Regions from separate parts of the Sphingobium sp. FW305-3-2-15-F-TSA7 genome, predicted to be linked through region 2. Evidence: riboswitches for the same ligand, from Rfam matches in the RefSeq annotation. Region 2 holds a riboswitch; each other region holds the start of a gene.
What was found. A riboswitch is a leader RNA that binds a small molecule or an ion and turns the genes downstream of it on or off. The one in region 2 is predicted to bind cobalamin.

Region 1: it holds a riboswitch for cobalamin, as region 2 does, so the genes downstream of both, metE (5-methyltetrahydropteroyltriglutamate--homocysteine S-methyltransferase) here and cobW (cobalamin biosynthesis protein CobW) in region 2, are expected to answer to the same signal.
Region 3: it holds a riboswitch for cobalamin, as region 2 does, so the genes downstream of both, AC3WN8_RS23935 (TonB-dependent receptor plug domain-containing protein) here and cobW (cobalamin biosynthesis protein CobW) in region 2, are expected to answer to the same signal.

The regions. Positions count from the first base shown of each region.
Region 1 covers NZ_JBYSZM010000007.1:155,326-157,590, forward strand. The annotation lists gene metE (5-methyltetrahydropteroyltriglutamate--homocysteine S-methyltransferase) at 1-887, opposite strand, end outside; cobalamin riboswitch at 1,005-1,222, opposite strand; gene AC3WN8_RS07525 (hypothetical protein) at 1,390-2,067, shown strand; gene AC3WN8_RS07530 (TorF family putative porin) at 2,170-2,265, opposite strand, start outside.
Region 2 covers NZ_JBYSZM010000001.1:139,737-142,001, reverse strand. The annotation lists gene cobN (cobaltochelatase subunit CobN) at 1-8, opposite strand, end outside; gene cobW (cobalamin biosynthesis protein CobW) at 8-1,054, opposite strand; cobalamin riboswitch at 1,301-1,544, opposite strand; gene AC3WN8_RS00690 (D-alanine--D-alanine ligase family protein) at 1,622-2,265, opposite strand, start outside.
Region 3 covers NZ_JBYSZM010000035.1:73,693-75,957, forward strand. The annotation lists gene AC3WN8_RS23930 (polysaccharide biosynthesis protein) at 1-486, opposite strand, end outside; cobalamin riboswitch at 766-961, shown strand; gene AC3WN8_RS23935 (TonB-dependent receptor plug domain-containing protein) at 1,043-2,265, shown strand, end outside.

The DNA of each region.
Region 1 (2,265 bases), on a different contig from region 2:
AGCCCAAGCGACAGCAGCAAATTGGGCCGCACCGCCGCGAGCACGTCATCGAGCTGTTCGGGCGCACGCACCAGGTCGACATGCAGCCCGTGCACCGGCAACTCGGCGGCCAGCGGCAGATTGTCGCCGAGCGCGCCGAAATAGGTGGCGAGCATCAGCTTCGGTCCCTTGGTCGCGAGCCGTGCATAGGCCGCCCGCAATGCCGTGCGCTGTGCGTCATCGAGGTCGAGCACCAGGCAGGGCTCGTCGATCTGCACCCAGTCGGCGCCCATTTCGTGCAGCTTCCACAGCACATCCTCATAGACCGGCAGCACCGCATCGAGCAGCGACAAGGGTGCGACGTCGCGGCCTTTCGCCAATGTCAGGAAAGTGACGGGACCCAACAGCACCGGGCGGGTCCTGTAACCGAGCGCCCTGGCCTCGGCGAACGCATCGAGGATCCGGGTCGACGACAATGCGAAGCGCTGCCCCGCATGAAGTTCGGGCACCATATAATGATAGTTGGTGTCGAACCATTTGGTCATTTCCTGCGCGGTGCTATCGAGCGCGTGCACGCAGCCCGCATGCCCGGCAGTCTGCGCGCCGCGCGCCATCGCGAAATAGACGTCGAGGCCGACCGCCCCGCCCGTCCAGCCATAGCGCGCCGGCACCGCGCCCAGCATCGCACTGGTGTCGAGCACATGATCGTAAAGCGAGAAATCGCCCGACGGCAGGATATCGGCGCCGATCGCTTTCTGCCGCGCCCAGGCGGCGGCGCGCAGCCCCTGCGCCGCCGTCCCGAGCGCGGCAGCATCGCTCTTGCCCGCCCAATAGCTTTCGAGCGCGAATTTCAGCTCGCGCCGGGGGCCGATACGCGGGAAACCGAGAGTGGCAACGGTTGCGGTCATCGTCTTCAAACCTTGCTTGGGGCAAGGGCATGGCCGGACACGCGCGCATGGGGCTCCGCGCCCGATGGACAAGTCCGGGCGCAGCCATGCATGCGGCCTGACCGGGCACCCCGCCGGAGGACGTTATCTGACGAGGCAGGTCTCCTGGCTCGCGGGTCGACATGGCGGTCCGGCCTTCCCAATCCCTTGCCGGATCAGTGACACGAATTGGACCGCCACTCACCGCTCACAGTTGCGGGGGCAGCGCCGGACTGATCCCAAGGGACGTCACCGGCTTCCCGTCTTAGCTCCGCGACGCAAGCACGACGCGGAGAACCTCGACAGGCTCAGAATAGCGCCGCCCGAAACCGTGTCAATCAATATATAAAGAATTCTTTATATCAGTCATATTAACTGGCGAGAGCGCTTCACCTGCATCGGCGCCCCGATCCGGCGATATTGCGGAGTTCGCATTCGTACGACTCCGCTTGCCGATCTCCGCTTTCGCTGGCAGGTTCTGTGCATGCTCCTCCTTGTCGCCCTGCCCTTCATGATCGATGCGGGCGCCGCCATTTCGCGGAGCGATCGGCTTTCCGCTCCGCCCCCGGCCAGAACGGTCGGCGCGACACCGGCAATGTCCCGCTGCCTGATCTCCAAGGATCAAGCCGCGAGCGCACGTCTGGCGCAATCCATTCCGGGCAGCGACGATGAAAAGGCCGCGTTCGCGGATCTGGCGCGATCAAGCCCGCAATGCTTCGAACAATCCGGGGCTCAAATGGGATCGGATCAGCAATTGCGCCTGGGCGCGCATATCGCCGAAGCACTTTATGTGCGGCACATGGCACGACGGGCCCAGCCGGCACGGCCGCTCGCGCCCGAGGAACAAGCCTCTTTCGACCAGGCGATCGCACTGAAGACCGAAAATTGGTCCGCCGGCGCTGCGGCCGGAGAATGCCTCGTCGCACATGATCCGCAAGCTGGCGACCGATTGATCCGCGCGGACCAGGATTCGAGCAAAGAGGCGCAGATTCTGGACTCGTTCGTCGCGGCGCTTCCATCCTGCCTGTATCAGGGGCGGCGGTTGAGCCTGAACCGCAAGGATCTCCGCTTCCAGATCAGCAGGGCGGTCTATCGTCAGACCCTGGGGAGTCTGCCGGCCTATCTGTGGGAAAAGAGATCGCCTTATGTCGGGGTACGGTGAGTATCGCTCATCGAGCCCCCGATATCCGCATCTGACTCGGACTTTCCGTTATCGACCGTGATTTCCGAGCCGGCAGATGATGCCACCTGCCTCGAAATCACTCTAAAACGTCACACCGACGCTGCCGATCACCGTCGCTCCGCCCTGCCCGACACCATCGCGCAAGGAACTGTCGACATAGCGCAAGGCGGCCGACCA
Region 2 (2,265 bases):
AAATGCATCAGCGCATGCCGGCGCCCAGCACGCCGCCGAGCGCGGCTTCGATATTCGCCTGGTCGAGCCCCTTCCGGCCGATCACGACCAGTTGCGAGGCAGGGGTTTCCACCGCCGTCCAGGCGCGGTCGAAATAATGCTGGATCCGCGGCCCCACGGCCTGGATCACCAGCCGCGCGGGACGCCCCTCGATCGCGATCATGCCCTTGATCCGCAATATGTCGTGATCGGCGATCAGCATGGTCATCGTCGCGAGCAGCGGTTCGACGCCGGCGATCTCGCCGCCCCTGACGACGAAGCTGTCGAAATCGTCATGGTCATGATCGTCTTCGCTGTCGTGATGCGAGGGCCGCGCCGCGAGATCGTCCTCGGCGCCGGCGAACAGGCCGAGCAGCACGCCGGCATCGACCGCGCCGTGCGAAGCGCGAACGATCTTCACGCCATCGCGCGTGTCACCGGATATGTCGGCCTCGATACGCGCCAGGCCATCGCCGTCGACGAGATCGGCCTTGTTGAGGATGACGAGATCGGCGCAGGCGAGCTGATCCTCATACAGTTCCTCGAGCGGACTGTCGTGGTCGAGCGTGGGATCCGCGGCGCGCGCGAGCGCCAGCGCGGCCTCGTCGGTCGCGAACCGCCCCGCCGCAACCGCATCGGCGTCGATCAATGCGATCACGCCATCCACCGTCGCGCGCGTGCGGATATCGGGCCATTGAAACGCCTTCACCAGCGGCTTGGGCAATGCCAGGCCCGAGGTTTCGATGATGATATGTTCGGGCGGGTTGGGCCGGTCGAGCAGCTTGAGCATCGTCGGCAGGAAATCGTCGGCGACGGTGCAGCAGATGCAGCCATTGGCAAGCTCGACGATATCGTCCTCGGGGCAGGCCTCGTCATTGCAGCCCTTGAGCAGTTCGCCGTCGACACCGACATCGCCGAACTCGTTGACGATCAGGGCCAGCCTGCGCCCCTTGGCGTTCTGCAGCAGGTGCCGGATGAGCGTGGTCTTTCCGGCGCCCAGAAATCCGGTGACGACGGTTGTCGGGATCTTGCTCACGCACGCTCTCCCGCTTTGGCGACGGACAGCGGGCATGGGGAAACAAAGGCGATGGTCTTCATGGGGCACTCCCCCGACACCTGAGCAAATCGGTGGCGGGGCTTGCCGACGCTCAGCATCGGTCGGCGCGCGACGACGGGCGGGTGCCGGAAGCACCCGTTACCACGCACCGATGCAGCCCCAGCCGCACGGTTCGTCGCTCAGACGGAGAGTTACCGTGCCGAGACCATCCCCTGGATCAAGGCAAGAGCGACCGGTGCGCTGGCAGGTCTCCTGGCTCGCGGGTCAAAGCTTGATGCACGGCCTTCCCAGATCCCACGCATCCGCGTTCGATCCAGTGGCTGCACCCGCCCCGTCATCGGGGGGTGGGCACCTGTGCATCGCGCTCGCCGCTTACAGTTGCAGGGACAGCCCCGGATTCGGATGATCGCTCATCCTCACCGTGTTCCCGAATTAAGCCCTTTCGGGCACCGGCGCGATCTTTCGAGATGCGGACATCGCCCGCCTCTCGAACGCGGCCATAGGCGAAATCATCGCGCGAACCAATCGCTCAATGCGAGTCCGCGATCACGCCACGCGCGTCGCCAGCCCCACGGAACGCGCGGCGGGGATCAGCCCCTGCCGCTCCAGGCTGTGCGCGACGATGGTTTCGACCAGCTCGGCATGGCTGACCCCGATCGAGCGCGCCGAACGGCTGATCGTCTTACGCGACCAGAGATTGCAGGACAGATTCACTTCCATGAAACGCAACTCACCGGTTGCGGGATCGTAGCGGAATTCGAAGCGGCCATAATCGAAGGGCCAGAGTTCGGGCAGCAGCGCGCGGACATGCCCTTCCAGCCGCGCGACCAGATCCTTGTCCTCGACGGGTTCCAGCGGATCGTCGGCGGTGACGACCAGATTGCGCTTCTCTTCATAGGAGCGGACTTCGCCGGGACGCGCGGTCGGATAATAGCCGAAGCTCGGCAGCAGCCATGGGCCGTTGGCGCCGACGACAGGCACGGCCAGATCGATCAGCGGCGCATAGGGCTCGATGATCACGTCATGGCCGGACGCCAATATGCCTTCGGCATGGGCGCGCGCCTCGGCCCAATTGTCGATGATCTTGACGCCCCAGCTTGCCGACGAGGCATTGGGCTTCACCACCAGCCGTTCCCAGGTGAAATCGGGCTCGCTCACCCCGCCCTGCCCCTGGCGTATGATCGCCCAGG
Region 3 (2,265 bases), on a different contig from region 2:
GCCGGCGGAACCAGCTCCGTAAATCAACACATTCGGTTTGGCCGCCGGTGCCGATCCGTTCTCGGACAGGCGGAACAATTGCACGGTGAGTGCACGGGAGCCAATGACGAGCAGGAACAATATGACCGGCTGGAGCAGGCCGATGGTCCGCGGCACGCCGGGGATTCCATATAGTGTAAACAACCCCGCATAAGGGATCGCAAAAAGAACGATGCCACGCCCAATGGTGAGTATGGAGAGCGGACCGACGTGCCGAAAAACGGCGCGATAAATATGAATGCCCCAGAATATGGGCACACATAGGAAGATCGACATTCCGGTCGCGAGGAGCAGTGGTCTCGTAACCTCCGGTATGAATCCGAGCCGGAGATACAGCGCGATCACCATCGCCACGACGCAGCATGTCATGTCCGTCAGAATGACAAGAGCTTTCTTCACCGGGCGCGGCAACTCGGCCAAGAAGCTCAGAGGGAAGCGTTTGAACATGGCGTTCTCCACTCCCATCCAACTTTCAGCGACATGTCGGGACAGCAACAGATCTGCCAATTTTTCAGTATCTGAATATACACAACGGCACGATCAATCGAACAAACATCTCATTTTTCGGCATATTTTCTCGGACAACAGCAAATTATCAGTCGGTAGGCGATCAGAATTGCAGCGGTTGACGCTAGCAATGTTCATCGGTCTCGTCCACCGGCGCAAGACCGCAACGCCACCATTGCACAGACAAGAAAGGGTTGGCGTTCGACGTGCCGCACGGTTATGCGCCCGCTCATGACGGGTTCCCGGCGACGGGATCAAAAGGGAACGGGGTGCGGCTATGGCCGAAGCCTCGGCAGCCCCCGCTACTGTAACCGGCGAGCCATCGTGCCACATGCCACTGGAGCAATCCGGGAAGGCGGCACGAACAAGGCGTTGACCCGGGAGCCAGGAGACCTGCCCGTCATCGTCGTTCTTCCACACGGGCGGGGTGCACCGGGCGGGCGAGGTCTTCCTCGTTTGGCGACATCGTGACGTCGTTGAACGAAGGGACATATCCGTGAAGACCATATCGACTCTCGCCATCATTCTCGCCACCGCGTCTCCTGCGCTGGCCAATGATGCCTCCGCCGACGCCAGCGCCGACATCGTCATCACCGCGATCGGCGCCGCGCAGGATGCCGACGAGACCGGCCAGGCCGTCACCGTCATCGACCGCGCCGCGATCGAGCGCAGCCAGGCAGTGATCGCGACCGATCTGCTGATGCGCACGCCCGGCGTTTCGGTGACGCGTACCGGCGGCCCCGGTTCGGTGACGGCGGTGCGCATCCGCGGCGCCGAGGACGGCCAGACGCTCGTCCTGATCGACGGGGTGCGCGTCGGCGATCCGTCGGCGCCGTCGGGCGCCTATGATTTCGGCAATCTGATGATCGGCAACATCGACCGGATCGAAGTCGTGCGCGGCCCCAATTCGGTGCCCTGGGGCAGCCAGGCGCTGGGCGGCGTGGTCAACATCCTGACGGCACGCCCGAGCGAAGGGTTCCAGGCCCGTGCCCGCGCCGAATACGGATCCTATGACAGCGCCAACGCCACTGCCCTGATCTCGGGCAGCAGCGGCGCCTTTTCCGGCTCGATCGGCGGCAACTGGTTTCGCACCGACGGCGTGTCGCAATTTGCCGGCGGCACCGAGCGTGACGGCTATCGACAGTATAGCGCCAATGCCCGGCTCGGCATCGCGCTCGGCGAGAATTTCGACGTCGATCTGCGTGGCAGCTTCGCCGACAGCCGCACCGATCTCGACGGTTTCGCGCCTCCGACCTACGCCTTTGGCGATACCAACGAATATTCGACCGCGCAGGAGATCTACGGCTATGCCGGGATCAACGCCCGCCTGTTCGACGGACGGCTGAAGAACCGCCTCGCCTTCACCATCGCCGACATCGATCGCGACAATTTCAATCCCGATTTCGGCACGACACCGACCTTCCTTGCGCGCGGCCGTACCGAACGCTTCGAATATCAGGGCGATCTGACGTTGTCGGAGATGTTCCGCGCGGTCTTCGGTGCCGAGACCGAGACGTCGAAACTGTTCACCGACGACGGTTTCTCGCCGTCCGCCGCCAAGACCGGGATCGACAGCATCTATGGCCAGATCGTGATCAAGCCGGTCGCTGCGCTGACATTGACCGGTGGCGTCCGTCACGACGATCATGAGCAATTTGGCGGCCACACCACGATCGGCGCCAATGCGGCTCTGAAACTGGGCACCGGCACATTGCTGCG